DNA from 2 places in the Sideroxydans sp. CL21 genome. Region 2 is predicted to be linked to the other one. Evidence: riboswitches for the same ligand, from Rfam matches in the RefSeq annotation. Region 2 holds a riboswitch; the other holds the start of a gene.
What was found. Region 2 has a riboswitch for cyclic di-GMP ahead of QOY30_RS16750 (thiopurine S-methyltransferase). Riboswitches for the same ligand answer to the same signal wherever they lie in the genome.
Positions count from the first base shown of each region.

Region 1 (16,126 bases), 1.5 Mb from region 2:
AACGGTAACGGCATCCGAGTTGACTTACTCAGACTTAGCTCTCAAGTATCCAAGACTCAAACAACGTTTTGATGCGTTCACTCTACCGATTATTTGCGTAGAGACCGAAGATCTTGAGCTTATTGAGGATATGTTTTCTCGACTGAATGAGGCGGTGCCGCTCAACGCTTCAGAGAAGCGCAATGCCATCGGAGGAGATATGGCGAAGGCAATAACAAAATTGTCTGGACATGCACTTTTTACAAAGAAAGTTCGATTTTCGAATGGTAGATATCAACATCGAGAAGTGGCTGCTAGACTTTTATATTTGGAATATTCAGTGCGCCAGGGGAAAGTTATTGACACAAAAAAGCCATTCCTCGATCAATTTACCAGGGATTTTAAGTCAAATAAGAAAAAGGCAGTCGAATCTATCTTAGATTCAGCGGAAAAAACATTAGATGATCTACTGCCACTCTTTGTAGCAAGAGATCCGCTCTTGGCTGCGCAAGCAGGTATCCCTATATACTTCTTACTTGCGAGGGATGCCAAAGCTGCCAACAAACTAAACAAAATCACTCGCAAGGATCTTATTAATTTCCAAAATGAACGCGCGAAGAATAAAACGATAGCTGCAACTGACATTACTAAGGCAATATTTGATTTACTTGAATACGATAGACTTTCACAGCAGGGCACCAACGATGCTAGCTCAATTCGTGAGCGTCTCCGCATACTCAAAGAGTACCTTCATATATGATCAGGGCAAAAAAAGGCGCGGACAGCGCCATCGACGGGCTGATCTATTTCAATGACGACGTCAATTCTCCGAAGAAGATCATCGTATTTGTTTTTTTTGTGCCTAGCTCACGTTGGGCATAATGCGCGTGAGAGTTGACGCAATTAATAAAGAAAATGGCAAGCGTTGTAAGTTGCTGTTTGGTAATAAAACAGTTACTTATAAGTCACCCCTACGAACCAAGGGGTCAGGAGTTCGAATCTCTTCCGGCGCACCAATTAGGGTTAAAAGTGGGCACTTGATACAAGTTGCCCACTTTTATTTTCTGCATCGTTTCCGCTAATGCCTCATAACCGCCCCTGATGGTGGCGGTTTTGTCCCGTACCACGATCTCATCCACCAGGATATTCAGATAGCTCTTTGCAGGTAAATTGTCATAGCTCTGAAGCGGACTTCCGCCAGCCGTCACAATCGACCCCAAGGAGACATACCAGCCTGAAATGTCGTCGTCTGAAAGCGGACAGTCATTTAATTTAATGTGACAATCGATCCCCAAAGACCACTTTTGTTTTTACAATGTGGTCGCCTCACCTCATTGGCGATATGTAGCATGGCACTCTACGCAATACCGCATCGTTTTGTTCAATGCGCGCAGGGACGCAGTGATATCTTTAGTCTTTAAGGTGTCGCCAAGTTCGTCCCCGCTTTTATGAAAAGCCAACCCCAGTTTTTTAAATTCCTTATTGTCAAACATTCCACACAACAGCAGAACCATAAATCTAGCTCGATGTCCCCCGGGCCGCATTCGGTCTGTAGCCTACGGCAAACACAAAGGTCTGCTTCACACCATCTTGTTCAATTAAATCTCTTCTTCGATAACACGAACGTCGCCGAACCAAGGTGATACCGCAACTGAGAAAATGACAGTATCGCCTTCTATCTCAGCAATAATCCAATATCCGCCTATTCCCAATACTTCAACCCACTTCTGCATAATCGGTTCAACCTTCGTGTCGCCAAATGAGAGTTTTCGACGAACAGCCTCGAATACATTTTTATTTTCTCCGGCTAGAGTCCGTATATTTCTTAGAATTTCATCCACTTCTCCACGCTCTGGTAGATACCCTCGATCGGTATAAGGAATCATCGAGGGAATTTTTGAACTCGGCATGTTATCTACGATGTATCTGGCTGCTGCAATAACTTCGTTTTTATTGTACTGGATTTTCATTTTATCCTCCGCGAGGATTCTTTCTCTTCACAAGATCTAAACCACAATAACGTCAAGTCATGAAAATCCCCAGGTTGGATGAACGTCAGTGGCCTCATTCTGCCCGTTGTCGGTTAACCAGGCCACCAGCTGCTTCTCAATTCCAGCAGCCGTTCGTCGTTAACTGCCTTTAGCTGGCAAACGCCAGCCCTAAAAGGTCATTGAATATATGAAGTAAAAGATTGTCTTTTTACCGCACATCAGAAGATGCCGCCTTTTCATCCTTGCATGGATTGACTACATCGGAGTCGCTCAATAATCTATATCTCATTGGCAAACATACCGAAAGGTAAGGGCGCAAAATTACCGGCCTAAGGGAGACTATGGCAGCGGGGTTGCGGTAGGGGCATTCATCCGTCTTCTCATGCTACTTATCCCCACGGTAGCTAAGACATCGATAGGAGAGCATATGTTCCGGCTCATTTTCAGTCCCAATCTAATACAAAAGGCCATGCAAGTAGGCTTTTGGTTTGTTATTTTTAGCTTGGCGGTTACTGCAACTACCGCACAATCCAAGGAAGGTTCATTTGCACTCAAGAAGCGTATGTTATCAAATAAGTTTCTAAGTTCCGGCACTCACGGGCTACCTTCTTACCTGCTCAATACGCATGCTTTACTTAACAGCACGAAGGATGGCGCACCTAGCGGGGCGACATTCGGCAGCGCACCGCAGCATGTCTCCGTCGCCGAATCGAAAAAAGATGACTGGTCAATAAGCTTTCAAAAGCAATTGCCTTCCAACAATGACTGCTCTCACTTGTCGTCTCTCCTGTGTTTCGATTCGAAAGACGAAGGACCATACAACAAACTTCAACACGACTCATATTGGCTTGTATTGCGTAAATCATTCCACTTTTGAAAGCACTTCGCTAATTTGAACCTTTCTGTATATGAATTGATCCAGACATGGGCATATGAAGCCATTCTGCAATAGTCACATGAAATTTAAGTAGGACAAATTATGGGTCAAGAACGATTTATGATTCTATCTTTAGTTGTCGTCGCGCTTTTGTTTTTGGTTTGGCAGGCAGTGTAGATTTGCTGAGCAATCTTGGTATCTCAGAGCCGAAACAACCAGCTCATGACACAAATTAGACGACACGCATCTATGTCCTTTCCTGGCCCAGACTGTGTAAAACGTACGAAAGTGTACACGTAGAATCCGCTGATGCGTTAATGGAAGTATCCTGTATTTGCAGGAGCGCACATGAAGCGGAGAAGATCGAACCCAGGCAACGATGTTTCCTGCTTCTTTCGTCTGTCTTGAACCAAGGCTCCTTCCCTCCACCGGCATTACCCGACTTCGGCAGTACTACGAGCCTCTCCGTGACCCCAAGGCGTCCGGCCTCTCCCTCGCGGGCGTCCGGTTGGTCATCCTTGCACCACGCCATGGGGTTTCCCGTGTTGCGACGCTTTCCTTGTGTGCATGCTGTCGCCATTACCCCGGCACAGCAACGGGCGATGTTCTTCGCTCAATGCTCCACCCACTGAAAAAGCACCACCTTTGCACGGCGCACGCCTTCAACGGACAGTCACGACTGACCGTCCTGCATTCAATAAGTGGGACACAATTTGCTACAAGCCCGATACAAATCTCTATGGAGAAACTGTATTCCAATTGGCAGTTGGTTCGTTAATGGTCTTGTCGCGAGTTATTAGCGATATCCATTAGGATTCATTAACACAGCTAGTTAATTTGCAACTACCGATATAACTATAGGAGAAATTTCATGAACTGCACAACACGTAGCACCCTTTTTCTTGCATCCAGCCTGTTGCTTGCTGGTATGACTATTAACGCCTTTGCGGCTGAAGGACAATTTGACAAGGATCACCCTCGTCGGGCAGAAGTGAACCAACGCTTAGAGAATCAAGATAAGCGCATTCAAAATGAAGTCAAAGAAGGCAAAATGTCAAAGGGTGAGGCGGCCAAACTGCATAAGGAAGATCGCCACATGCGCAAGGAAGAACGCGCGATGGCAGCTAAAGATGGCGGTCACATAACGAAGAAAGAGCAAGAGAAGCTGAACCATCAGGAAAATGAAGTCAGCAAACAGATCGGCAAATAGTACAGTGTCCCAGAATGAGCAGAGTCTCGAATTTAGAGATTCTGCTTTTTTCATGGAATGATTGTAGATGTCCGCTGCCAATAAAGGAAGATCGCGAGTGTCCTCCAATTTGAAGTTTTCAGGGGCTCTTTATAAATCGCTACTATTTTTTCTGGCGTTCAAAAGCGAGGATGCTGTGCATCGCCCTGTTGCCGAAATTAGGGTTGGACTGTGACATAGTGACTACGTACAGTTGGTCCCCGTCAATTTTGTAAGTTCGCAATTGATCCGTGCCGACCCATGCCTCGTTCCAGGCTGTATCGACTGTGGTGATAAACTTGTCACCCTCGATTCGATAATTTCCAGTGTAGGCGAACATGGAACGAAGTGCAGCACTACGCTCTTCGTCGGTCTGCGGTACCTTGCGCCCTTCGCCGGTCAGCAAGAAGAAGGCGCGGCCTGTGGCAGTGAATATCCCATACCTATGGCTACACAAAACTTAGATAGTTTGCCCCAGGCTGATATTTAGATTCAGAATCAACCGGTACCTCAAGTCGCTGAAATAAATAAGATGCTTTTGCCAAAGCAGATAAATTGAAAGCACGATCTGCATCGGCAAGGGGATGGACACTGGAATATCCTATCGATGCAAAAAAAACTACGTCGGCAAGTATCAAAATAATTAGTGATCCGCGGAGCATCTCCTGCTAGCAGTAGCTTGTGGCGCGAGAAAAGAAAACAACGAGGGGCTCAAAGAATATTTTGAGCGCCCTCCGGCATCATTGAGTCGAAAGCAATTCTTGACGAACCATCTTGGTCACTCCCGGTGGCAGGCGGTAATCTGCCGCTCGATGCTATTTGATGTCCAAGCCAAAGCTCCATTAGCGAGTATGAGAGTGAGGCTGCTTTACCATGCGCAGATACGGCTTGATTGTTTTCCAACCCTCTTTGAACATTCCCTTCGCCTCGTCATCGGAGACCGAGGACGAGATGATAACCTCATCGCCGCTCTTCCAGTTGACAGGCGTAGCAACCTTGAACTCTGCCGTGAGCTGCATCGAATCCAGGACACGCAGGATCTCGTCGAAGTTGCGACCTGTCGTCATCGGGTAAGTAAGCATCAATTTGATTCTCTTGTCGGGGCCGATAACAAACACCGCGCGCACCGTTGCATTCGCGGCCGGAGTCCGGCCTTCCGCCGTTCCCGATTCGATCGCGGGCAGCATGTCGTAAAGTTTTGCCACTGCCAGATTGGTGTCGCCGATCATCGGATAATTAACGGCATAGCCTTGCGTCTCTTCGATATCCTTCGCCCATTTGGCGTGGTTGGCCACGGGATCTACGCTTAAGCCGATAATCTTGCAGTTGCGTTTCTTGAACTCCGGCTCCAGCTTTGCCATGTAGCCCAACTCCGTGGTGCAGACGGGCGTAAAGTCTTTGGGGTGAGAAAACAGAATCGCCCATCCATTTCCAATCCAGTCGTGAAAATTGATCGGGCCCTTGGTAGTCTCCGCGTTGAAATCCGGAACTGTATCATTTATTCGTAGTGACATAATTAACTCTCCTCAGTATGAAAAAACCAATTTGAATCGCCGTATGCCGAACAATTGCCGATACCGCCGTTGAAAACATTGGATGTGCGTCTTGGGGAATTCCTGATGCATTCTGGAATTTCGAAGCGAAGGCGGTTCGTTCTTGACTGAGTGTCCAGCTTCGAACAGCCTGATCTGTTTACATGCTACAACGACATGGTTACCAACACTCGGTATACCGTGTTAAAGACTACTCCTCGGTGCAAGAAAGTCAATTTCCCGTTTTTTGCAAGTGGCTATACATCGAGTGCAGATATATCAAACGTCTGATTCGTTTTCTGAAAATTCATAAATTCAGCGACAGCACCAGCGAAACAATGATGCTGGTAGTTATCGGAAAATAGAAACCGATCCCTTGCGCCCGACAACTATGTTGCCTGGAAGATGACCGATGCCCAGCTTCGACAGCCAAGGTCAAGCCACGCCGAGCAGGACGAGGATAGCACGGACTATAACGAGCCACTTTGCCATAGAAGTTGCCGTCCTTTGAAATACTAAACTACCACCATCTCAAATCCGCCACACAGATCCGGTATTAACGCCACCCCGGGTGATCGTCATATCGCTGCCTCCAAACCTGCTCACCTTACCGAAAATGCTGTGGCGCTAAGGAGCTTCAGTAAAGTTAACATTAGAATAACTATTGACATTCACGGTTACGGATGTGCTTGGCGGGGTAAATGTATATCCCATTAAGGTTGGTGTAACCGTGTAGGACCCATTCGCAAGGCCGGTGAAGATATAGTATCCGCCAGCAGCCGTGATACTGCTCATTGTCGCCGCTCCGCTCAGGTTGATCATCACGCCACTGTGATTAGTTGACCCACCACTGACCGTGCCAGAAATATTGTAACCGCCGACAGGGGATCCACCCATGCCGCCGCCGCCATAACCACCACCATAACCGCCGCCACCACCACATGCAGCAACAGCGATACCGAAAAGTATTCCCAACAGCAATTTAATTGTTCTCATGGTAATTTCCCTCCATTAATCGGACTGCACTACGCTCGCAGCATCGATCTGCAGACTGAGTTGAGGAGTGCAGCGTTTGATGAAACCGACACAGACCACCTGACTCATCCACAATGGACAAGACTTACACTTGCTTTGTTCGACATCAGAGGGAGAAAATCACTCTCTATGTCATTGACGCAAATTTTTGCGAATACAAAAACCTCATCGAACCGGTATCCAAGGTATATCAGCAATGCCGAGTTCTATCGATTTGCCTGGAATGGATTAACATGCCCAATGCACCGCAGCGATGATTACAATCACGGCAAATGACAACGCTGCCACCAATGAAGACAATGGCTGGAATGTTCCCATTGTTGCGGGGAGCATGAACGAGCCATGAAAAGACTTATCATGTTCGGTCAATCTCCACTTGAACCTTGCCTTGTGAGATTCGCACAGGAAATGTGATCAAGTCTTCATAAGCAGGTGGTCCCAGCACAGTACCAGTCCTAATTGAAAATCGCGCCCCATGTCGCGGACATATGATCACCTCACCATCCAGTTCACCGTTGGACAACACTCCTCCATCATGGGGACACTCGTCCTTGATGGCAAAGTATTCGCCGCCGAGATTGAATACTGCGACATTGATCCCCTCCACATCGACCACGCGACGTGTACTCAGTGTCAACTCATCGATATTTGAGACATCCAGCCAGTTGCTCACCGCGTCCACCTTGGATCACATCAAACCGAGTTGCAATCGTGTTGCCTCCGACATACGTTCACGACCCCACGGTGGCTCCCAGACGAGCTCCACCGTCACGTCGCTGACACCGTCCACCAGCCACAGCGCGTTCTGCACGATATCCGGAAATCCGTCCGCAACCGGGCAGTTGGGCGCGGTCAGTGTCATGCGCACATGCACCTCGCCCGTTGCCTGCACATCCAATTCATAGATCAAGCCGAGATCATATATGTTCACTGGAATTTCCGGATCGAAGATCGTGCGCAGTTTCTCGACGACACGCGCCTCAAGTGTCTTCGGGTCTATTGTCTTTTCTTGCAAATGTTCGTTCAATTTTTCGAAATCAATCATGAACTACCCCTTGTAATTCAATTCACTCCGTCGTCACCGGTTTGTCGATATTTTCGAGTGCAGCTTTCAGAGTGTGCCAAGCCAGCGTTGCGCACTTGACCCGTTCCGGGAATTCATGGACGCCTGCCAAGACTTCCAGCTTTCCTGAATCTCCAGTTGTGGTGCCGCCCGTCACCATATTGTGAATCGTTTCCAGCAACTGTAATGCCTCATCCTCGCGTTTGCCTTTGATGCTTTCCGTCATCAGCGAGGCGGATGCAGTTGCGATGGCACAGCCAATACCTTCAAAACGGACGTTTCGAATTACGCCATCCTCCACTTTTAAATAGAGCTTCACCCTGTCACCACACAGCGGATTGAAGCCTTCGGCCATGCGATTACTGTCGGCCAGTCGCCCGGAGTTGCGCGGCTTACGATAATGGTCGAGGATAGTCTCCTGATATAGTTCGCGTAGATCGGTCATCTCTTGAACAATTCCTTTGTCTTACAGATCGCTGCAACCAGCACATCCACTTCTTGCCTGGTGTTATACAGGGCAAACGAAGCACGCGCCGTGGCCGGCACACCGAATCTTTCCATCAGCGGCATCGTGCAATGATGGCCAGTGCGGATAGCCACGCCCTCGCGATCCAGTATCGTGCCGATGTCATGAGGATGCACTCCATCCAACACGAACGAAAGAATGCCGGTTTTTTCGGGCGCATTGCCGATTATGCGCAGCCCAGGAATATTGTTCACCAACTGCGTTGCGTAAGACAGTAAAGCTTGTTCGTGCGAGACAAGTGCCTCAAATCCGATACTGCTCACATAATCAACCGCCGCTCCCAGACCAATGACACCGGCAATGTTGGGCGTTCCGGCTTCGAACTTGTACGGCAATGTGTTGTAGGAAGTCTCCTCAAACCTGACGGAGCGAATCATGTCGCCTCCACCTTGATACGGGGGCATGGCATTGAGCAAGGCTGCCTTGCCATAAAGCACACCGACCCCGGTAGGGCCGTATAGTTTGTGCCCGGAAAATGCATAGAAATCGCAATCCAATTCCTGCACATCCACCGGCAGATGAGCGACAGCCTGCGCACCGTCCAGCAGTACTGGCACACTACGGTTATGGGCAAGGGCAATGATGGACTTGACCGGGTTGATCGTACCCAGCGCATTGGAGACATGCGTCACTGCCACAAATCGAGTACGTTCATTCAGCAACGCCTCAAAGGCGTCCATCTTCAGCTCTCCGATATCGTTTACCGGGATTACGCGCAGCCTGGCACCTGTTTGCTGGCACAACATCTGCCATGGAACAATATTGGAGTGGTGCTCCATTTGGCTCAGAATGATCTCGTCGTCAGCCAGCAGATGGCTGCGTCCGTAGCTATGGGCGACCAGATTGATGGCCTCGGTAGTGCCGCGCACGAAAATGATTTCATCTGGGCTGGCAGCGTTGATCAGATGCTGAACCTTTGCCCGCGCCCCTTCATAAGCGTCAGTAGCAAGCTGGCTAAGAGAATGGATGCCGCGATGCACGTTGGCGTTGTAATGGCCGTAATAATCGTTCTCGGTCTGTATTGCCGCCAGTGGCTTCTGTGTAGTGGCCGCGTTATCCAGGTAAACCAGCGGCTTACCGTGGATATTGGATTTCAGAATCGGAAAGTCCGTGCGCCAGAATCGCGCCTGCAGATCATCGGGATGGCTATGCAACTCGGCCAGTTTCATAACAACTCCTTGATCTGTTCACCTAACGGTAAACGATCCAGCACTAGATGCTCGATTCGTGCGCGCATATCCGTCATTTCGACCCGCCCAATGATATCGTTGGCAAAACCGTAAATCAGTAAGGAGCGCGCCGATTCTGCATCAATCCCTCGCGAGCGAAGGTAGAACAGACTGTCATCATCCAATTGGCCAACCGTCGCACCATGTGTACATTTCACGTCATCGGCAAATATTTCCAATTGCGGCTTGGTATCCACCTCGGCTTGCCGAGACAGCAGAAGATTGCGGTTAGATTGGTGTGCATCCGTTTTGACGGCATTGGGATGAACGACCACTTTGCCATTGAAGACACCGTGCGACTCGCCATCCAGAATGCCCCGGTAATATTCCCGGCTGATGCCCGAAGGGGCGAAATGATCGATGCGGGTATGATGATCCACATGTTGCTTGCCCTCCAGCATGTACAAGCCGTTGAGAGCGCACTGGCATTCCGGCTCATTCAGATCGGATGTGGTGTCATTGCGTACAAGTCGTCCGCCAAGCACGAATGAATTTGAAACAAATCGGCTGCTAGTTGCCTGATTCACGTGAGTACCGGCAACATGAAAAGCATCTTTGCCTTCCTGTACCAATTTGCAGTGTTGCAATTCGGCACGAGCCCCGAGGTTGATCTGAGTCACGGCATTAGTGAAATTGTGTGAGTCCTGCATACCGAAATATTGCTCAATGACCGTAGCTCGAGCCCCCTCAGCGGCAATTATGATATTTCTCGGGTAGATTGCTGCACCGTGTCCACTCGCGACAAACAGCAGATAAAGTGGCTTTTCCAACTCTGTCCCGGGAGCCAGTTTTAGCACTGCCCCATCGGTAGCAAACGCATTGTTAAGCGCAGCAAAGATAGTGTGTTCATGCTGCCGGTCAAAGAACGCTTCTGACAAATCGGGGGACATGTCCAACAAGTCTGCCAGACTTTCCAAGCGCACTCCTGTTGGTAGTTCACCTATGTTAGACAGTTCGTCGGAATAATGTCCATTCACGAATACCATCAGATGTATTTTTTCTTGAGACAATGTCCATGCAAGTAGTGCAGCTTCAGATGGTGGATCAGGGGGAATATAGTCAGGTGCCAGGGTCTCGCGTTTGCCGATCGACGCAACATCGGTATATTTCCACTCCTCTTCTCGCCGGGTGGGAAAGCCATGTGCCACAAAACGTTCAAACGCGGACTGGCGTGCCATGGTTATCCACGGCACGCCAAAACCAGCCAAATGCTGCGGCACGTTTTCCAGCGCCATATTTTCCCAGGATTCAAGTTGAGCATTCATTTCAAACTCGCTAAGCCACTTTACGTGTTTTGTATAGATCTTCGACCCATCCGTAACCATGCTTCTCCAATTCCAGCGCCAGTTCTGCACCGCCGGATTTCACGATGCGACCTTGTGACAGCACGTGTACGACATCCGGGACGATAAAATTCAGCAGGCGCTGGTAATGAGTGACCAGCACGATGGCACGCTCCGGGGTGCGCATCCCATTCACGCCGTCTGCAACCAGCTTAAGCGCGTCAATATCCAGACCCGAATCTGTTTCATCCAGAATTGCCAGCTTCGGCTCCAAAACGGCCATTTGCAAAATTTCATTGCGTTTCTTCTCACCACCGGAAAACCCTTCGTTGACAGCACGAGGCAGCAGCAACTGATCCATTCCCAGCAATTTCATTTTGTCGCGTATCCAATAGAGGAAATCCATCGCGTCGAGTTCAGGCAATCCGTGATGTTTGCGTATGCTGTTAAGGGCTGTTTTGAGGAACAGCGCATTGCTCACGCCGGGAATTTCTACCGGGTACTGGAAAGCCAGGAATACACCTTCGCGCGCTCTTTCTTCGGGCGACATGGCCAATAAATCCCGCTCCAGATAACGCACCGTACCCGCAGTCACTTGATAACCTTCGCGCCCGGCCAGCAATTGTGCCAACGTGCTCTTGCCTGAACCATTTGGCCCCATGATTGCATGCACCTCGCCAGCCTGCACATTGAGGTCGATACCGCGCAGAATTTCCTTGCTATTAATACTTGCGTGCAAATTTGTTACGCTGAGCATGTTCTTCTCCTTCAATGGTCAGCCTGTGCTGCCCTCCAGGCTCACGCCAAGCAGCTTTTGTGCTTCCACGGCGAACTCCATCGGCAAATTTTGGAACACCGCCTTGCAGAAACCGCTGACGATCATAGATACCGCATCTTCCGGTGCTATGCCACGTTGTGTGCAGTAGAACAACTGGTCTTCGCCGATACGTGAGGTCGAAGCTTCGTGCTCAACTTTTACGCTGGGATTTTTTACCTCGATATAAGGGAAGGTGTGTGCCCCGCAGCGATCGCCCAGCAACAGTGAATCGCATTGCGTATAGTTGCGTGCGTTTTCTGCTGTCGGCAGCACCTTTATCAGACCGCGGTACGTGTTCTGCCCGTGACCGGCGCTGATACCCTTGGAAAGCACCGTACTCTTGGTATTGCGACCTATGTGAATCATCTTGGTGCCGGTATCGGCCTGCTGGTAATGGTTGGTGAGCGCGACCGAATAGAACTCACCCACCGAGTTGTCGCCGCGCAGAACCACGCTGGGATACTTCCAGGTGATGGCCGAACCCGTTTCGACTTGTGTCCAGGAAATGCGCGAATTGGCACCGCGGCAATCACCACGTTTGGTGACAAAGTTGTAGATGCCACCCTTGCCTTCCTTATCGCCCGGGTACCAGTTCTGCACTGTCGCATACTTGATCTGCGCACCTTCCAGCGCGATCAGTTCCACCACTGCCGCATGCAACTGGTTTTCGTCGCGCATCGGCGCGGTACATCCTTCCAGGTAACTGACGTAAGCATCCTTGTCGGCAATGATCAGGGTGCGCTCGAACTGTCCGGTGTTTTTTGCATTGATGCGGAAATATGTGGACAACTCCATCGGGCAGCGCACGCCCGGCGGGATGTAACAGAACGAACCGTCGCTGAACACGGACGAATTAAGCGTAGCGAAAAAGTTGTCTGTATAAGGCACCACGGAGCCGAGGTATTGCTTTACCAGATCGGGGTGCTTTTGCAGCGCTTCAGAGAACGAACAGAAGATGATGCCGAGTTCGGCCAGCTTATCCTTGAAAGTGGTGGCCACCGAGACGCTGTCGAACACAGCATCCACGGCCACACCTGCCAGCATTTCCTGCTCTTTGAGCGGGATGCCCAGTTTCTCGTAGGTACGCAGTAGCTCGGGGTCTAAATCCGTCAGACTGCGCGGACCATCCTTCTCCGATTTCGGTGCGGAGTAATAACTGATACTTTGGTAGTCGATGACCGGATGGTGGATGTTCGCCCATTGCGGTTCGGTCTTGGTCAGCCAGTAGCGATAGGCTTTCAAGCGCCATTCCAGCATGAATTCCGGCTCGTTCTTGCGTGCGGAAATCATGCGAACGATATCCTCACTCAAGCCACGCGGTACCGTATCGGTTTCCAGTGTCGTGGAAAAACCGTGCCGGTATTCGCGGCCTATCAGTTCATCTAATTGTCTGGTTGCTGTAGGCACATTGACCACTCCAACCCAATATACTTACCCCCTGTAGACGTTCCAATCCAATAAGTTGTTTCTCATTTATTTTCGTTACGGTACTCTAAGCAAAGTGAAGTTCAATATATTTCAAGAAATCTCTTGATCGTCTTCTGAAGGTAATGTCGTAAGTGCCAGTTCAAGGTTCGAGGCAAGATCGCTAGCATATTTTGCCGCCTCAAATAACCCAAGCGACTCGTAGTATTCAGCCTTCAACCGAAATATATCGACATCGTCCAACAGCATTTCTCTTATCTCGTCTTTGTTCATCTCGTCACTCCTATGTCTGGCTGATATGGGAAGTGATCTACAAGAAACTCACGATTAAATTTGAACTTCAAGCATCCGCGGAAGCTATAGAAAACTATGCTTCTATTATTTCCCCCATACATCGCGGGTGGCCTTCAGTGTGCAGCAAAAAATAAAACGCCCACTATAAAAAGTGACAAAACAATAACGATGAAGGTCGAAACACTGAGCCACATGCTACTCATGACAGTCTCCCTCACAGAAATAACTTTACGAGTACATCCAAGCTGTAAACCGCGAATCATGACACTTGTGCATTACCATTCTCTCGGCAATTGGTATTTTTCAGGCAACAAATCGATGATCTCTCTTTGCACCGAAATGTTGAACTCCTCATAAAGTGCTTCGCCGCATAGCGAAAGTACTTCATCCGTATTGACGGGTACTTTTTCGCCTTGCCACAGCCATTTAACCGGCAGGCATGTTCCCAAATCGCTTTCGGTTGGATAGTTGGACTGCACAATGCCGACCGCTTTGATATGCAGACTAAGTTGAGGAGTGCAGTGTTTGATGAAAACGATGTCTTCGTTTTGGATGGGAGAAGCGACAGCATGCAAGTCTGTCTTGCCATCCGGCGTAAGTGGAAAACACACTACGCTCTTGTCGATGAAACCTTGCGACTTGAGTTCGTCTATACCGAAAAATGCTGCCATATCATCCTCCATTTCTGCAGCAGTTATTATCAAAACTGCCCGGAGTCACTGGCACATGGAACACCTTGATTTTTCTAATTCATCGCTAAGAATCAGCCGCAACCAATCCAAAGCGTAGTACAGAACGATGCATACTTGATAGTCTGAGTGCCGCTGCAGATTACGTGTATTCACTATACATTTCGCAGTGAATTAGTCAAGTATTGCCTTGGCTGGAAGGAGATGTCATGTTGGCAGGTACAACCCACCGGTCATATTCTTCATTTGTGACAAATCCAAGTGAAATAGCAGCCTGCTTGAGCGTGCATGAATCCAGATGGGCGCGTTTTGCAATTTCCGCTGCCCGGTCATAGCCAATATGCGGAACAAGAGCAGTAACCAGCATTAAGGATTGATCCATTAATTCGGCGAGCCGCAGGCGATTGGCTTCGATTCCACGCACGCAATACTGTTCAAAGCTCGTCATACCGTTCGCTAGCAAGCGGAGACTTTGCATAAAATTGTATGCGATGAGTGGTTTATAAACATTCAATTCAAAATTGCCAGATGCGCCACCGATCGTAATCGCCACATCATTGCCGATGACCTGACAACAAAGCATGGTCAAGGCTTCGCATTGCGTAGGGTTAATCTTGCCAGGCATGATCGAACTACCCGGTTCGTTTTCCGGTAACTGAATCTCTCCCAACCCGGAGCGTGGACCTGAAGCCATCCAGCGCACGTCATTGGCTATTTTCATCAAGGCAACGGCGAGCGTCTTGAGTACGCCATGTGCATTGATCAATACATCGTGCGCGGCCAGCGCGGCAAATTTGTTCCGGGCGCTCCTGAACGGCAAGTGCAAACGTTCGGCCAATTCTGCTGCAACGCGCAACCCGAATTCAGGATGGGTATTTAAGCCAGTGCCTACCGCGGTTCCACCAATGGCTAAATCATATACAGGCTCCAAGCTATTCATAATTGCGGATTCAGCATGTTCCAGCTGTGCGACGTATCCGGAAAATTCCTGGCCTAGCGCCAGTGGAGTGGCATCTTGTAAATGAGTGCGTCCAACTTTAAGGATATCTGCGAATTCGTCGGATTTTTTGGTTAGACTTGCGCGTAATGAAATCAACGCGGGAATCAACTTCCGCGTGATTCCGATTGCTACAGCAAGATGCATGGCCGTTGGAAAAATATCATTGGACGATTGTCCGAGATTAACTTCGTCATTGGGATGCACGAGCCTGCCGGTTCCACGTCCTCCCCCCAAAAGTTCGGATGCACGATTAGCCAGGACCTCATTCATATTCATGTTGCTCTGGGTGCCCGAGCCAGATTGCCAGACAGCCAATGGAAATTCTTCCCGATGCAATTTCTCCAGTACTTCATCCGCGGCTTTGATGATGGCTTGGGATTTCTCAGCCTTTAGTAAACCCAAATCACGGTTGACGTGTGCACATGCACGTTTGGCTTCGGCAAGAGCGAGAATAATTTCATCTGGCATACGTTCGGAAGAAATGTGGAAATGAATAAGTGAGCGTTGGGTTTGTGCCCCCCATAGTCTTTCAGCGCTAACTTCGATGTCGCCAAACGAATCGCGCTCTGTTCTATTATTCATGACCGATCCCCAAAACGGTTGGAACTCGTAATACTCAGTTTCCTGAATCCGGAAGTAACAAATCCGTGGATCAAATGCTTCCGCACTGAGCGTCAGATTGAACGTATTCCCGCAATTACTGTGCCGAGCATATCGAAATTATTTTCTTTCAGTTTCTTCTTGGATTTCAAAAGCATGGTGCTCGATGAAAATTGCCTTGAGTGTCCCCAAAGTTTCATTTTCACCCTTCACAAGCACGCCTATCTGCTCTACCGAAACATTGGAACTATATAGCGATGAACGTTTTGCCGGTAGGCCGGCACATATCAGGAATCCCACCACGGTAAAAAATATACCGCCCAATATGAACATTTCATATGTCAACACAAGGTCCGGTGGTATTGGCACGATTGGTTTGCCACCTTTCATCTGTGCGTAGAAGTTGGATTGCGATCCAGCGATCAGCCAGAAACCCAACAAACCGCCCAAGATCGCTCCCACCAATGTAAACCATTGCACGTAGACAGACTTTTCGCCGAGCAATTCCTCCACTTCCGGAAGTTCAATCGGGGATTGGATCATCATGTCATTGACCGT
Region 1 covers NZ_LR699166.1:1,989,625-2,005,750, forward strand. Annotated here, with positions in the region: gene QOY30_RS09255 (DUF262 domain-containing protein) at 1-739, shown strand, start outside; gene QOY30_RS09260 (hypothetical protein) at 1,578-1,949, opposite strand; cyclic di-GMP riboswitch class I at 2,251-2,331, shown strand; gene QOY30_RS09265 (hypothetical protein) at 2,398-2,847, shown strand; gene QOY30_RS09270 (hypothetical protein) at 3,719-4,057, shown strand; gene QOY30_RS09275 (lipocalin-like domain-containing protein) at 4,200-4,532, opposite strand; gene QOY30_RS09280 (peroxiredoxin) at 4,918-5,589, opposite strand; gene QOY30_RS18125 (DUF2905 family protein) at 5,915-6,091, opposite strand; gene QOY30_RS09285 (SdrD B-like domain-containing protein) at 6,235-6,603, opposite strand; gene QOY30_RS09290 (Rieske (2Fe-2S) protein) at 6,998-7,315, opposite strand; gene QOY30_RS09295 (SUF system Fe-S cluster assembly protein) at 7,331-7,687, opposite strand; gene sufU (Fe-S cluster assembly sulfur transfer protein SufU) at 7,710-8,150, opposite strand; gene QOY30_RS09305 (cysteine desulfurase) at 8,147-9,400, opposite strand; gene sufD (Fe-S cluster assembly protein SufD) at 9,397-10,725, opposite strand; gene sufC (Fe-S cluster assembly ATPase SufC) at 10,736-11,500, opposite strand; gene sufB (Fe-S cluster assembly protein SufB) at 11,519-12,967, opposite strand; gene QOY30_RS09325 (hypothetical protein) at 13,079-13,258, opposite strand; gene QOY30_RS09330 (hypothetical protein) at 13,555-13,950, opposite strand; gene fumC (class II fumarate hydratase) at 14,147-15,550, opposite strand; gene QOY30_RS09340 (DUF3341 domain-containing protein) at 15,689-16,126, opposite strand, start outside.
Region 1: linked by a shared signal. The riboswitch ahead of QOY30_RS09265 (hypothetical protein) and the one ahead of QOY30_RS16750 (thiopurine S-methyltransferase) in region 2 are both predicted to bind cyclic di-GMP.

Region 2 (16,126 bases):
GTACTGGAAAAATTTTCGACCGCCGGTCCGGCGGGGTTGATCGAGGGTGTCGTGCACACGCCCGATGAAATAGCCTGCGGCATCGCCGTGGTGGCACATCCCTTGCCAACCATGGGCGGCACCATGGAGAACAAGGTGGCGGTGATGCTGGCCAAGACTTTCGCCGAACTCGGCTGCGTCACGCTGCGTTTCAATTTTCGCGGCGTGGGCGCAAGCGAGGGCGAATTCACGGGCGGCGACGGCGAAGAACAGGACATGCTCGCCATCGTGCGCTTTGCGCAGGAACAGTTCGGCGAAGAACTGCCCCTGATCCTCTCCGGATTCTCTTTCGGCGGCTATGTCGCCGCGCGCACTGCATTGCTGGTGCACCCGCAGCATCTCATCTTGGCCGCGCCCGCTGTCGGGCGTTTTGCCATGCCGGCCGTTGCGCCGGATACACTGGTCATACACGGCGAGCATGATGACGTGGTGCCGCTGGCAGATGCACTTGATTGGGCGCGCCCGCAGCATTTACCCATCGTCGTACTGCCGCAGGCCGGGCATTTCTTTCACGGACGACTGACACAATTGCGCGATATCGTCAGGCAACATTTCACCGGATTTGAGATATGAACGTCGTTATTCGTGCGAGCGGCCTGCAAAAATCCTATGGCGGACAGCGCGTGGTGGACGGGCTAGACCTGTCTATCCACAAAGGCGAATGCTTCGGCCTGCTCGGCCCCAACGGTGCGGGCAAGACCACGACCTTGCGCATGCTGCTTGGGCTGATCACGCCGGATGCGGGCACGGCGATGCTGCTCGACCTGCCCGTGCCGCAGGCCGCGCGCGAGGCGCGTATACGCGTTGGCGTGGTGCCGCAGATGGACAACCTCGACCCCGATTTCACCGTGGCGGAAAACCTGCTGGTCTACGGCCGTTACTTCGGGATGCAGGACAGCGAGATCGAGGCGCGCATCCCGTCTCTGCTGGAATTCGCGAGCCTCACCCACAAGCGCGATGCGAAAGTGCCCACGCTGTCCGGCGGCATGAAACGGCGCCTGACGCTGGCGCGTGCACTGGTCAACGACCCCGATGTCATCTTCCTCGACGAACCGACCACCGGCCTCGACCCGCAGGCGCGCCACCTGATCTGGCAGCGGCTGCGCGAACTCACGCAGCAGGGCAAGACCTTGTTGCTCACGACACACTTCATGGATGAAGCTGAACGCCTGTGCCATCGCCTTGCGGTGTTGGACAACGGAAAACTGATCAGCCAGGGATCACCGCGCGAATTGATCGAGCAAAACATCGAGCCGCAAGTGGTGGAAGTGTTCGGCGAGACTTCGGGCCTGTGGGCGGGCGAACACGCCGCCAGATATTCGCAACGCTTCGAAGTCAGCGGCGAGTCGGTATTCTGCTACGTGAAAGATGCGCAGCCCCTGGTTGCCCATCTGCAGGGTCAAAGCGCGTTGCGCTATCTTCACCGGCCGGCGAATCTGGAAGACGTGTTCCTGAAACTGACCGGCAGGGAGATGCGCGAATGAATTTCAAGTCACATTCATCGCGATCCCCGCGTTGGCTGCGGTCTTCGGCTCCTTGCCGTACTGTCTGTACTGATGGAACTACTAGCCAATCCACTAAGCCGCAAAATACGCGGCAAGTGGCTGGTTATGTCTTCGTCGCCTCAACCTTGCCGCCTTGGCCTTGCTTCGACTGTGACTTGAAATGAACCTGATCTTCCGCATGCTGTGGGTCATCATCCGTTCCTTCTTCATGAAGCGGCTGGACAACGGGAACTATACGAGCTCGCTCACGCTGCACGTGTTACCCAACGACATCGACATCAACTTTCACATGAACAATGGCCGCTACCTGACTATTTGCGATCTCAACCGGGTGGATGTGTTTGCACGCAGCGGTCTGCTGAAAGCGATGTTCAAACGCGGCTGGATACCGGTCATCGCCGAGCACACCATGACCTACAAGAAGCCCCTGAACATCTTCCAGCGTTACGAAGTGAAACTGGAAGTGTTGCGTTGGGACGAGAAATACTTTTACATGACTCACACCTTCATTCACCGGGATCGTGTCGCCGCGGAAGGCACATCCAAAGGCTGCGTGTATGAGCGCGGTGTCGGGGTGGTGTCGCCGGACCGCGCGTTCGCGGCAGTGGAACAGGACAGGACGAAATGAACAACCGCGATTTTGCTTTACCGAAATTGAGCCTGCGTTTCTTTCCCATCTGGCAACGGCACTGGCTGGTGTGGAAAAAGATCGCGGCGCCTTCCATCCTCGGCCATCTGGCCGATCCGGTGATCTACATGCTGGGTCTGGGTTACGGTCTGGGCAGTTTGCTGCCGACGATGGGCGGCATGTCGTACATGGCGTTCCTCGCCGCCGGTACCGTGTGCTACAGCACCATGAACAGCGCCAGCTTCGAGGCACTGTATTCCGGGTTTGCCCGCATGCATGAACAGCGCACCTGGGAGGCTATCCTCAATACCCCGGTCTCGCTGGATGACGTGGTGCTGTCCGAGATCCTGTGGGCCGCCACGAAGAGCCTGATGTCCGGCGCGGCTGTACTGGCCGTGATCTGGGTGCTCGGCCTGTCGCATTCGCTCATGTCGCTGTGGATGATTCCGCTGGCTTTGCTGATTGGTCTTGCCTTCGCTTCCCTCGGTCTGATCATGACTGCGCTGGCGCCTGCCTATGACTTCTTCATGTACTACTTCACGCTGGTCATAACACCGATGATGCTACTATGCGGAGTGTTTTTTCCGGTCACCCAGTTGCCGGAAAGCATGCAGGTGATCGCGGGCGTCCTGCCGCTGACGCACGCGATAGACCTGGCGCGGCCATTGATGGGCGGCACGATTCCGCCGCAGGCGTTGCTGCATATTGGCGTGTTGCTGGCATATACGCTGATCGCTTTTTATGTATCGCTGGTATTGTTCCGGCGCAGATTGTCGCGCTAACACCGGCGTTGAAGGCCGTTCGTGGTGAGCCTGTCGAACCATGAACGACTCTTCGCCAAGCTTGTTTCGAGCGCCGTTCGTTCCTTCGACAAGCTCAGGACGAACGGACTTTTCAAGTGTTGAGGAATTGTTATGTTGTGGTTAAAAGCTTTTCATATCTTCTTCGTGGTCAGCTGGTTCGCCGGACTGTTCTATCTGCCGCGCATCTTCGTCAATCATGCGATGGCGGAAGAACAGGCAGTGCGCGAGCGTTTGAAACTGATGGAACGAAAACTCTACCGCTTCGTGACGCCCATCGGCGCGCTCGCCGTGATTACCGGATTGTGGATGTGGTTCGGTTTCGGTTTCAGCGGCGGCTGGCTGCATGCCAAGACCACGCTGGTGGCGGTACTTGTCGCCTACCATCTGTATTGCGGTCATCTGGTCAAGGTGTTTGCCGCAGATCGCAACACCAAAAGCCATGTCTGGTTCCGTTTCTTCAATGAAGTGCCGGTGCTCATTCTGCTTGCAGTCGTCATTCTTGTTGTTGTGAAGCCCTTCTGATATGCCTGATTTCTTCGCCCCCTGTCCGCGCGGACTGGAAAAACTTCTGGCCGGTGAACTGGATTCATTCGGCGCCGCCGATGTGCGCACCACCGATGGCGGCGTCGCCTTCTCGGGCGATTGGCCGCTGTGCTATCGCGCCAATCTGCAGAGCCGTCTTGCATCGCGCATTCTGTGGCGCGTAAAAGATGCCACGCCGTTCCGCAACGAACAGGATGTCTACAAGACCGTTTACGATCTGCCCTGGACGCGCTGGTTCGACGTGAACGACACCATCCTGGTCAAGGTCACCGCCATCAAATGTCCGCTCAAGAGCCTGGAGTTCATCACGCTCAAGATCAAGGATGCGGTGTGCGACAAATTCCGCGCCGAGAAGGATGCGCGCCCCAGCGTTGCCAAACTCGATCCTGACATGCGCATCCACGCCTTCTTCGAGGGCGAGAAATTCACCCTGTATCTGGATACCTCCGGGGACGCGCTGTACAAACGCGGCGTGCGCATCCACACCAATATCGCGCCGCTGCGCGAGAACCTGGCCGCGGGAATTCTCATGATGGCGGGCTGGAAGCCGGGCATCCCGCTGCTAGACCCGATGTGCGGGAGCGGCACTTTCCTGATCGAAGCTGCGCAGATGTCGCTTAATATCCAGCCCGGCATCGCGCGCGATTTCGCTTTTCAGAAATTCAAGTATTTCGAAAGCTCAAAATGGAATGAGCTGCGCGAGGCCGCCATCGCCGCGCAACTGCCGGTCAGTGAACTGCCCATCTACGGCAGCGACCTGTACGGCGACGCGCTCAAGGCCGCGCACCAGAATCTGGAAGAGGCGGGCATCCGCGAAACCGTAGATCTGAAACAGTGCAACGTGCTGGAATCATCTCCGCCGGAGAAAGAGGGCATCCTCGTTGCGAACCTGCCCTACGGCGAGCGCATGGGCGATGAAGACGAACTGGCAGAGTTGTATCCGAAACTGGGCGATGTGCTGAAACAGCGGTTCGGCGGCTGGAATGCCTACCTGTTCACCGCCGACCTGCGCATCGCCAAAATGATGCGGCTCACACCGTCCAAACGTACCCCGCTTTACAACGGTGCCATCGAATGCCGTTTGTTCGAATACAAGATTGTGGCGGGGAGCAACCGGCCGAAATGATGGATGGAGCGAGCGGATTAGATGTCGGGTTCGGAGAGGAAGTTGTGTTTTAAACAGGGGCAATCTTCCTGCCCTGCCGAACAGGGCGAACAAACCTAAACCCAAGTCGGCCGTCTGGCAGTCAGTGGCGGGGTTTATCGTAGAGCTGCTTCAGTTGCAGTATTTCTTCCCAGGCTTGTTCCGGAAAACCATCGCGATCCATCCTGCCGCCGCCACGGCCATTGGGCTGCAACAAGTCGGCAAAATAGGGTTCTGCATCGGGTGAATCCCAGAGCTTGAGAATATTTTCCAGAACATGGGGAAACCTCTCATCAAGCATTCTCGGGTACTCGTACGGGCTGCACTTCAGGGTTTGCATAACGGTTTCTCTGCTGATCATAATATTCTCCTTTATCATCATGCTTGCCATTTGCAGGATATCGCTTGCGCGAACCTCATCCCGGACGAAGCCTAAATCGGAGCGGTTGTCGCGTCAATACCATTGATTTGCCCGGTCCGTTAAGGATACAGGTAGTCCACGTTTTTTCGCAGTAGCAACAAAATGCGCAGAAAGGGGATGTCCGGCTGAGCATCCGGCAGACGCGTGTCATCCTCATTGTTTTCTGTTCGTTGCAATTGGACTCAGAGTGCCCGCCAGAAGTTATCCGCACGGGACGATTGCACCATCAACCGGATCGGTTTGCATCGCGATTTTTCCCCGCGATGGACTAGTCGATTCGCGCGGCTATGGCCGGTATCTGCCGCCGCTGTTGGCATTTGCGGAGGAACTATCAATTCCGCCCCACACGATCAAGTCGGATCCGGTCCACAACCCCGAGTGTTGCCATCTGGGAATTGGCATGCCAACTACGGGCGTGGTTTGCCAAGTATCGGTAGCCGGATTGTAGCGTCCTCCGGCACCGTAGTAATAACCGTTTCCGCCACTAGCTCCTCCCCACAAAATCATTTCAGTCCCGTTCCAGATACCGGTGTGTCCGTAACGGGCCATCGGGGCGCACGCGGCGGAAACGGCTTGCCACGAATTCGCGGATGGGTTGTACCGCGCTCCGCTATTGAGAGCGGTCAAACCATTCCAACCTCCCCATATAATCATCTCGCTGCCGGTCCAGATTGAAGAATGGTATTGCCGGGCAGCCGGTGCGCCAGTGTCCGGGATGGCAGACCAGCTGTCAGTAGATGGCGTATAGATTCCTCCCGTTGATAACGCCGGACCGTTCTGTCCTCCCCACACGAGCATCGCAGAACCCGTCCAGGTGGCCGTATGCTCGGATCGGGCGGTAGGTGCGCCAGTGGGAGAAATCGGTGACCACGAGTCGGTAGTCGGGTTGTAGCGCGCTCCATCCCCCAGGACTGAATAATTTGCGCTACCGTACCCACCCCAGACGATCATTTCCGTTCCTGTCCATACCGCAGTCGCGGACTGACGGGCTGAAGGCGCCCCGGTTGTCGACATGGGTGCCCATGAATCCGTAGCTGGATCATAAATACCACCCGAAGCCAGGTAGACTCCCTGTTGCCAGCCACCCCAGACGATCATCTTGTTTCCTGTCCATACCGCGACATGATCGGCCCGGCCGGATGGAGCACCGACAGTTGATACAGGCACCCAGCCGTCGATCAAAGGATCGTAGCGTGCGCCATCGCCGAGAACGGTGGCGCCATACAACCCACCCCAAACAATCATCTCCGTACCAGTCCAGACAGCTGTATGTCTTGATCTTGGCACGGGAGCGCTGTCGATGGCGGTGGCATTCCATGTGCCGGTTCCTGCAGCCTGCGTCGTGAATGTCCACGTGTAGTCGGAGGCCAGATGATTACCGGCCAAGTCCATGATCCCGGTTGTGAGTGTGCCCGTGTAGCTGGAGGAGTTGGCAAGAGTACTGTCTGGAAGGAAATTGGCCTGCCCCTGATAATCCAGCATAGCCGTACCGCCGACCGTAGCGTTCAGGCTGTCTTTAAGAAGAAATGTACCAATGCTCATGGTCTGGGGCTGTACCGACTTGCTGAATGTCGCCAGAAGCTGTGTTTCGGTCGGCACGCAGGTTGCGCCATTTGAGGGTGAGGTCGAGCTTACAACGGGGGGAACGGTATCGGGTGCTGCACCCGTTGAAAAGTTCCAGGTATATGCTGAAGCCAGTGAGTTTCCGGTGATGTCTTTTACATTTGTAGTGACCGTTGCGGTGTAGTTGGTGGATGGCAGCAAGCCGCTTGAAGGAGTGAACGTGGCGACCCGATTCAAATAAGTCACACTGCCCCTTACGGGGCTGTTCGAACTATCCCGGAGCAAGATCGTGGCTGCAGAGACGGTGAGGGGATCCATCGCTTCACTGAATGTCACGGTAAAGGAGCTGTTCGTCCCAACGGCATAGGCACTGCTGGCAGGGCTTGTCGTCTGAACGGTGGGAGGGGTGACGTCGGGTGTGCGGATCACAGTGGTCGTAACGCGTCCCAGATTTCCGCTCGGGTCGGTGGCCGTGATCGTGATGACATTGTTCCCCAGCACGAGATCAATCGAAGCTTCCCATTTATGGCCGCAAAGTAAGTATTGAAACAACCAGCAATATTGAGCGCTCTGAAAGGTGGCACCTGAAACTCCCGTAGTTGTATTTGCCCAGGAGACGGTTACTCCCGTGTCACTCCCTGATCCCGAGCAACAATGCCACCAAGTCGGGCTGATAAAGGCATCACCGCTTAGATTCACGATGGTTGAGCTTGTTGAATTGCCGGAATCAGCACTGCTGCCGGTGATCGTGATCCAGCCTGCGCCCACGCGATTGGGGTCGCTAACCGGTGCTGACTCGCCACCGCCTCCGCCACATCCAGCGAACAGTAAGGCTAGAAACGCAATCAGACCGATACTGTATCGGGTCGTGTGTCGTAGTACGATGGGTAGCCTCATGATGCACAAGCCTTCTATCGCGGCGGACAGAGTAAGTGAAACAACCTCGCGGCGACGAGATCAGGCTACTCCGCCTGATCAGCAGGAACAATATGCGAAACTACCTAGTCAATTATTGATATGCAAACAGGGAACCACCAGCGCTACCGGGAAATAAGACGGATCGTGCCGGAAGGTACCGCCATCACCGTGCTGCATATCGGCGATCAGGAAACCTCGGTTGCCACCGGTACGGGAAGCGAACCCGAAAAAATATTGCTGCTCGACATCGGCTCACACAGAACGTCGGCAGAGTTCTTCTTTCATACGCCGCCAACGCCGGGAGAGATCGAAAACGCCATCATGCGCGTCGAGGACGAGGTCACCCGCGCGCGCGAAATCGTTGCAGCTTACCCGATGCTGATTTCGTCGGATGTATCCATCCGTGAAATTGCGCAAATTGCCGGCGGCCACGCCGGATCAGCGTTGCCGCTCCCGATCGAAGCCGTGGAGCAAGTATTTGAGCTGCTTGCCAGCCACTCGCTGGGCAGGCCTGCATCAAGTGTCGGCATTACCGGCGACCCGGCATTCGCCGCCACGCTTTTGATACTGCGCGAGTTCATGCACCACCTGAAATTTGCCTCGATCAGCGTAATGTCCCGATGATCGATTGCTGAAGGCAGGAGAAAACGAATCTGAAGCGGTTCCTATTGCTGCTTCAGCATCGCATCAAATTCCCGGATCGGAACCGGCTTGCCGAACAGATACCCCTGAAAGTGAAGGCAGCCGTTGCCCAAAAGGAACTGCCGTTGTTCTTCTGTTTCCACACCTTCGGCAATGACGTCCAGATCGAGGTTTTGCGCCATTGCAATGATGGTGCCCACGATTTCTCTGTCACTGCTGTCGGAGACAATATCTCGAACGAATGACCTGTCTATCTTGATCTGGTCGAGCGGCAATTGCTTGAGGTATTGCAGGGATGAGTATCCGGTGCCGAAGTCATCCAGCGAGAACTGGACCCCGATCTCTTTCAATGCGTGCATGGTCTTGATCGTGTCTTCGATCTTCTCCAGCAGAATGCTTTCGGTGAGCTCCAGTTTGAGCAGCACCGGATCGATGGTGTGGCGTTCCACGGTAGCCTGTACCCGGGCGACGAAATCAGCCTGGTGAAACTGCTTTGCACTTACGTTCACTGCAAGCGTGAGGTTACGGGTAAGGACATCCTGCTGCCAAGCCTTGAGCTGTGCACAGGCCGTATCCATCACCCATTGCCCGATGGGCAGTATCATATCCGTTTCTTCCGCCACCCTGATGAATGCGTCGGGAGGCACCAGACCGCGCTCGGGATGCATCCAGCGGATCAATGCCTCTGCGCCCAATGGCCGGTGCGATCTGTCAACCTGAATCTGGTAATACAAAAGGAATTGTTGCTTCGCAAGTGCTTTGCGCAGTTCGCTTTCCAGCACAACGCGGGCCGTGACGGCATCCTGCATTTGCTGGTCGAAGAAGCGCACGGTGTTGCGGCCTGCTTTCTTGGCCTGATACATGGCAATGTCGGCCTGTTTCAGCAATTCTTCTTTTGCCAACCGATGGCCATTGAACAAGGTCACACCGATGCTGGGGGTGCAGCGATATTCGCTGACAACCAACTGGTAGGGCTGGCCTAGCGTAGCAATGATCTTCTCGCCTACGGCTTCCGTCTGCGCCGCCGTTTCAAGATCGTGTTGTCCAAGATCTTCCAGCATCACGACGAACTCGTCGCCGCCCAGGCGCGCCACGGAATCGCCCTCGCGCACACAGGAAGTCAGGCGCTGGGCGACCTGTTGCAGCAGCAAGTCTCCCATGTCATGGCCCAGTGTGTCATTCAGGGCCTTGAAATTGTCCAGGTCGATGAACAGCAGTGCACCTTCCCTGCCGCTGCGCGCACTGGTAGCCAGTGCCTGCTGCAACCTGTCCAGCAGTAGCCGCCGGTTGGGCAGGCCGGTGAGGGGATCGTAGAATGCCAGGTTATTTATTCTGTCCTCAGCCACCTTGTGCTCGGTGATGTCCTGAACGATAGAGATGCCGCCCACAATCTTTCCGCTGCCGTCCCGGACGGGCGCGCAGGTCATGTATATCCAGCCTTCGGCTTCACTGAAGGTGGCATGGTAATGACCGTCGTAGTAACCCATTTCGCCTTGCATGGCCTTGCGCAAACTGGGCAGGACGGCCTGGTCCCTGATCAGCTTCATGTCCAGCCCGACGATGCAATCAACGTTGTTGCGCAGCATGGCGGCACAGCGATCGTTGCAATAGGTGACAACGAGGTCGGTGTCGAAATGGAAAATGCCGACAGGCAAATGGCTCAGCAGCAAACGATAGCGTTCCTCGCTTTCCCGCACCTTTTCCTCGCGCCCGGCAGCCTCGATGCGCAGGGTAATATTTTCATTCACATTCTGGTTGATGCGCCGCACGCTCATGATCATGAAGCCGAGATACAGCATCACGGCCACACCCATCGTCACGGATAAACTGTCTCCGGCAACAAACAGGCGGGTTGCGATCGGCAGGCTGAGCAAGGCTGAAAATGTAACAGCACTGACCAGGTCGGCTGAAAAAGAAATGACACCGCCGGCAGTCATCCCCGCCAGCACGAAGATCAGGAACATCACATGTTGCGGATTATCGGCAGGGAAGAGCAGAAAGCCGGATGAACCCCACATCGCCCCGGCCACCATTACCCCAAGGCGAAACCTCTCCAGCCGTACCTGGTCAACGCCGCGATTGAGCCGGAAGGGTTGGGGAAAATAAACGAGGGCAGCCCGGAATAGCGAGGCCGCCACCATGAGGGAACACCAGACCAGCAGCGCAGTGGTAGAAATCACCGATCGCTGCATATAAGCGAGGATCGCGGCGAGAGTTATGCTGGCGATCAACGAAACCTTGCTGACGGAAAGCAACTGTCGCAGCTGGGCAGATTGTATTGCTGTCTGATTGTTCAATGTTCTGTCACTTTTGATCTAGTGATCTGATAATCGTCTCAATGGTGCAAGTTCAAATGACATGTTGTTCGAGCCGCGCGGATTATGCCTTAAATTCGTACCATAACAACTTCAGCTTTGTAACAAGCGAGACGCCAATTTGTTCGCTGAACTTGTCGGGCAGCCACCACGAGCTACGGATTCAATCGGTGCTTTCCAAAACAATTCTTTCCCATCAATAGGTAACAGATGATCGAGATTTTCCGAAGGACCATCGGCGAGCAGTCCGGGTCAGGGAAAGTTGATTGGAGAGCGCGCTCAATGCCTATCCGGCAAAAAATCTCCGTCTATCTCTTTCTCCCCAGAATGATCAAGAGCGAGCATCGGAAATTCAGGAACACCCTGATTGAAATGGTGTTTTTAATTTTGCACATTCTGTCAGAATGAGAAACGGTTGCTGTATGCAGCTGGTTTTTCCGCGGTCGAATCTTCGTTTGGTCGGGAAGGGTGCGAGTCGAGACTTCCAAACGCAGAACCGGACCATTCCTAACAAGTTCACCATCGATATTTCTAACAGGAGAGCGACATCATGACGTTGAAATCAATTTTGGCTGCCATTGTTCTTTGCCCGGCATTGCTTGTGTCTGTCGATAGTTTCGCCGAGGATGCCAAACCGGCAAATCCTCTCGATAACGTTCCCGAAAAAATGAATTTCGATATTCCGTATGGCACTCCCATTTCCCTGGAACGCGCAACAGCAGCCATTGCCGCAGTCGTTGCAGAAGCGAAAAAGCGCGGATGGAAAATGAATGTCGCGGTGGTCGACTCCGGAGCCAATCTGGTGGCTTTTCAGCGCATGGATGGAGCCCAGCTGGCATCGATCCAGATCTCTGAGCACAAGGCACGGGCCTCAGCGACCTTTCGCCGCGAAACGAAAGTGTTCGAGAACGCGATCCAGGTGAACAACATGCCCTACGTTGCAACGCTGGATGGTGCCATCGGCTCGCGCGGCGGTATTCCGCTGGTCGAGGACGGGAAGCTCATCGGAGCGATCGGCTGCTCGGGCGGAACCGGTTCGCAGGACGAGGTGGTCTGCAAGGTTGGCGCGGCAATGTTCAAGTAAGCGCGTCCCGCCCCGTTGAAAAAGGAAGCTGCAGGGTGTTGTACCGTACAGAGGAATATTTCCGGGACTTATAACCTTGCAGCCGTTGAACCGTGATCGGAACGGTAGACCATTTGAGCCGAAAGGAACTTCGCTATGAAAAGGCAATTCAAGTTTTCGGTGGCCATTCTTTGCATACTGACTACATTGCTATCCGGTTGCTATTTTCCGGGTGAAGGGTGGCGTCATGATGGTGATCGGGGAGGCGATCATGATGGTGACAGAGGCGGTGAGCGGGGCGGTGACCGCGGAGATCATAGATAAGCAAGCAGGATTTAAGGCGGCACTTGCGTCAAGCAAGTTAGGGCAGCCCTCCATACTGTCATGTGCTGCTGACTGGATTTGGAAAATGACGTCGGATTTTTGTGAACTGTTGCAGTTTTTCACGCTGCCTGAATCAGGGTAATATGCACAGTACTTGGCAAACGTACTGAAAAGTACGGGCGCAAAGTCTCCGGCCTAAGGGAAACTATGGTAGCGGGACTGCGGCATGGGTATTCATTCCTGTGCCTCTCTCTTCCTCTGACAGCCGAAGCAAACGAGTGACCTCCCAGCACCAGTTCAAGTGCGTTGGTTGCCCTACGCTGTTGTTGATGGAAGAAGTCAATATGAACAAGAAATTGCACTTCAAAAACAGACTGCCCGCCCACCCAACCTGTGACAATTGTGTCCACACGTTCAGAAAAAAAGGCGGGCATGGTATCGTTGTATGCGTTCCCCATTTGAAAGATATGCCCGGCCATAATTCATCGGTCTGTGAATTGTATTCAATGAAAAACAAGACGCATTAGATGCCCCGGGTTTCGGGTGAGATCACGCGGGCAATGAGTATCATTTAACCTATCCCGCACTAAAACGCCGAAACAACCGTGCTATTCTTTGAGAACCGCGCTACCGCAACATCCCCGCGCGGCTCTCGCGAGTGCCTTTCCGGCTTGCCCGGCCTTCAACGAAACGTGCACAACCATGAGCAGCCGCGACAACGCACTCTGGCAGCAATGCTGGCGTGACCAAAAAACCGACTTTCATCAGCAAGAAGTCAACCGGCTTCTCACCCGCTTCTGGCGCGGCCTCGATCTTGCTCAAGGCAGCAGGGTGTTCGTTCCGTTGTGCGGCAAGAGTCTGGACATGATCTGGCTGGCGCAGCAGGGGTATGAAGTGATCGGCCTGGAGCTGAGTCCTGTCGCAGTGCGCGCATTCTTCCGCGAGAATCACATGCAGCCGAACAGGCGGAAAGTCGGGCAATTCACCCTGTGGCAATCCGGCAGGATCAGCATCCTCTGTGGCGACTACTTTTCGGTAAGCCGGGCTGATCTGGGGTGTATCGATGTCGTCTATGATCGGGCAGCGCTCACTGCACTGCCGGAAGACATACGCAGGCTCTATGTCGCCCACCTCAAATTGATCCTTCCGGCAGCCTGCAAAGTGTTCCTGTTAACCGTAGAGGATGCAGATGAAAGCGAGACGCGGGAAGTGACACTGGGTGCATCCGCGGAGATCACTGCGTTATATTCGGAAGCCTTCGAAATTGAGCTGGCTCACGTTGAAAGCATTTTAGAATCTGACCCGGATCGCGGCGAGGGGATCGCAAGATGTTCCGAGCACAAGGTATACCGGCTCATCCCAAAACAAGGTTGCCATGAACAACACGAAGCCGATCCCTGTACATCCTCCGTGTGCAATAATTAACGCAGGCGGGCTGCTGCGTCATATGGAAGTTCCGCTGCCCCATCTTCGACCTTACTGAGAATGCCGATCAAAATCGGCTACTGCCCAAATGATTGAAGTCTCGCTTGAACTCGAACTCGATTCTTTCCTGGTCAACAGCATGGGAAAATCCGAGGATACATCGAGTCAGAATTCAGCCAGGGCACTGAAACTTTCGTGCGAGAAGATCGCTTCAGTACGACTGCTGACCGAAAACAAGCCGAGTGCTGATTTTGAGTTCCTGGCCACCGCGAGCAAGCACGATACCCAGGCTGTATCCGACAGCGAATTCGAAGACAAGCTCTTTGCCTACCTGAAGACGCACATGGCGGTCGACACTTCCAGGGTCAATATTGCCTCCGGATCTGCAGGTTATATCGCGGCTCAAAAAGGGACCAACAGCGGAGAAATTGGTCGGGTATACGTCACCGAGTTGCCAAACCAGAGCAGCCTGGATCTTGAGTTGGTCTTCAAACCGGATGAGTTCGACGCCGCCTGGGAACTGATGACTCAGGAAAAAGTCCGCAGGGTGATCGCGACCCTGGTGTGTTTCAAACTGACGCCCGGTGCTTATTTGGGACAAAACAATAATCTGTTTGTTGCGGGCGTTCTGTCCTGTTCGATGCAGTTCGCGCCGAACAACTAGTACAAAAGACGCCGGGGATCAGTCACACTTCCCCGGGGCTTCGTTAGTGAATGGAGAAATCATGTCTATCCAGAACAAATTCCTGCTGGATCCCGCAAGGGCGGTGCTGGTCGTTATCGATGTGCAGGAAAAACTCTGCGCAGCCATGGATCAAAATGCGCTGCAGCAATTGGCCAAAAACACCGGCATCCTGCTGGAAAGCGCGAACGAACTGGCAGTCCCGGTGATCTTCACCGAACAGTATGTCAAAGGGCTGGGGCCGACATTGGCTGAACTGAAGAGCAGAGCACCTGCTGCGTCCTGTCATGAAAAGATGACTTTCAGTTGCTGCGGCAACGGCGCGTTCATCGAACAACTGAAACAAAGCGGCAGGACACAGATCATTGTCACCGGCATGGAGACACATGTGTGCGTACTGCAGACCGTCATCAATCTGCTGGATGACGGATTCAAAGTCCATCTCGTCAAGGATGCAGTGATGAGCCGCAGCAGCGACAACAAGCAGACCGCGATCGAAGCCATGATGCTGGCCGGGGCCGTGCCCACCTGCACCGAGGCCGTCGTGTTTCAGTTGTTGAAGATCGCCGGCACCGAGTCGTTCAGGAAGCTCTCGAAACTGGTCAAATGAGGGTGACGGCGATATCCGCCAGATTGGGCAGGCCGGTTTGTTCAAAGACAAGGAGACCATGATGCCATTCATCATCACATCAACATCTTTCCAGCACAACGGCGCGATTCCCGCGCGCCATACCTGCGACGGGGACAACATCTCACCGCCGCTGATCTGGGGTGGCGTGCCGGCCAGCGCAAAGAGCCTGGTTCTGATTGTCGACGACCCGGACGCGCCCGATCCCAAAGCGCCCAAGCGGACCTGGGTGCACTGGGTGTTGTACAACATTCCGACGCACACGCACGGCTTGCCCGAAGGCATCGCCGCCGCCGCGCTCCCGCCGGGTACCCTGCAGGGCAAGAACGACTGGCAGCAGACCGGCTACGGTGGCCCGTGTCCACCGATAGGGAATCACCGCTACTTCCACAAACTGTTTGCGCTCGATACCGTGCTGCCGGATTTGAAGTCGCCCACCAAGGCCGCACTGGAAGCTGCGATGCAGGGCCACATCATCAGCCACACCGAACTGGTCGGCCTCTACCAGCGGCCGCATTGACGTCGATGCACGCAGAGGAAATCGAAAACCTGGGTGCTGAATTATTGCCAGTCAGCGCAGCAGCCACTTTAGCAACCACCTCTGGATGATCCCGCCGTAGGGCGGGTACATGAACTTCATCGAGTTTAGTCGGCCCTTGCTCATGATTGCCTTCGCTTTTGACAGAGTCAGGAAGCCCTCATGGCCGTGGTACTGGCCCATCCCGGAATGGCCGATGCCGCCGAAAGGCAGGTCGTCGACGCCGACCTGGATCAGCGCTTCATTGATGCACATCGAGCCGGAATGGGTGTGTGTCGTCACATGGTCCTGCAACGCCCGGTCATGCGTGAACAGATACAGTGCCAACGGACGCGGATGCCGGTTCACATAGTCCAGCGCCTCTTGCATGCTGTCATAGGGCAAGACCGGCAATATCGGCCCGAACAATTCCTTCTGCATGATCGTCATCTCGTCCGTCACCTGCGTTACCAGATGCAGGGGCATGCGGAAGGTACCGTCGTTGACGGCCTCGTCGCTCACCTTTTCTATGCGCGCGCCCTTCGCTGCGGCGTCCTTCAGCCAATGCTGCAGCAACTCATGGGCGCGCGCATTCACCACGCTGGTGTAATCCGCATTGCCGTTGATCGTGGGGTACATCCTGTTGAACGTGGCCTTGTAAAGACGGATGAAAGATTCGAGTTTGCCGCGCGGGACCATCACGTAATCGGGTGCCACGCAGGTCTGCCCGCCATTCAGCGATTTGGCGAAGCACAGGCGGTCCATGATGTTTTCCAGCGGAATGTCGTCGGCGATGATGGCCGGCGATTTGCCGCCCAGTTCCAGCGTGACCGGGGTCAGGTTCTCCGCCGCCGCGCGCATCACCAGCTTGCCGATCGGTGTGGAGCCGGTGAACAGCAGATGGTCGAACGGAAGCTTCGCGAACGCGGCACCGAAATCCGCCTCGCCGGTCACCACTGCAATGTG
Region 2 covers NZ_LR699166.1:3,495,917-3,512,042, reverse strand. Annotated here, with positions in the region: gene QOY30_RS16810 (alpha/beta hydrolase) at 1-612, shown strand, start outside; gene QOY30_RS16805 (ATP-binding cassette domain-containing protein) at 609-1,523, shown strand; gene QOY30_RS16800 (thioesterase family protein) at 1,705-2,172, shown strand; gene QOY30_RS16795 (ABC transporter permease) at 2,169-2,954, shown strand; gene QOY30_RS16790 (CopD family protein) at 3,087-3,497, shown strand; gene QOY30_RS16785 (THUMP domain-containing class I SAM-dependent RNA methyltransferase) at 3,499-4,644, shown strand; gene QOY30_RS16780 (hypothetical protein) at 4,766-5,023, opposite strand; gene QOY30_RS16775 (Kelch repeat-containing protein) at 5,369-7,147, opposite strand; gene QOY30_RS16770 (hypothetical protein) at 7,664-8,188, shown strand; gene QOY30_RS16765 (putative bifunctional diguanylate cyclase/phosphodiesterase) at 8,230-10,503, opposite strand; gene QOY30_RS16760 (GlcG/HbpS family heme-binding protein) at 11,072-11,605, shown strand; gene QOY30_RS16755 (hypothetical protein) at 11,832-12,050, shown strand; cyclic di-GMP riboswitch class I at 12,055-12,135, shown strand; gene QOY30_RS16750 (thiopurine S-methyltransferase) at 12,611-13,333, shown strand; gene QOY30_RS16745 (hypothetical protein) at 13,422-13,997, shown strand; gene QOY30_RS16740 (hydrolase) at 14,059-14,625, shown strand; gene QOY30_RS16735 (YbhB/YbcL family Raf kinase inhibitor-like protein) at 14,687-15,163, shown strand; gene QOY30_RS16730 (coniferyl aldehyde dehydrogenase) at 15,215-16,126, opposite strand, start outside.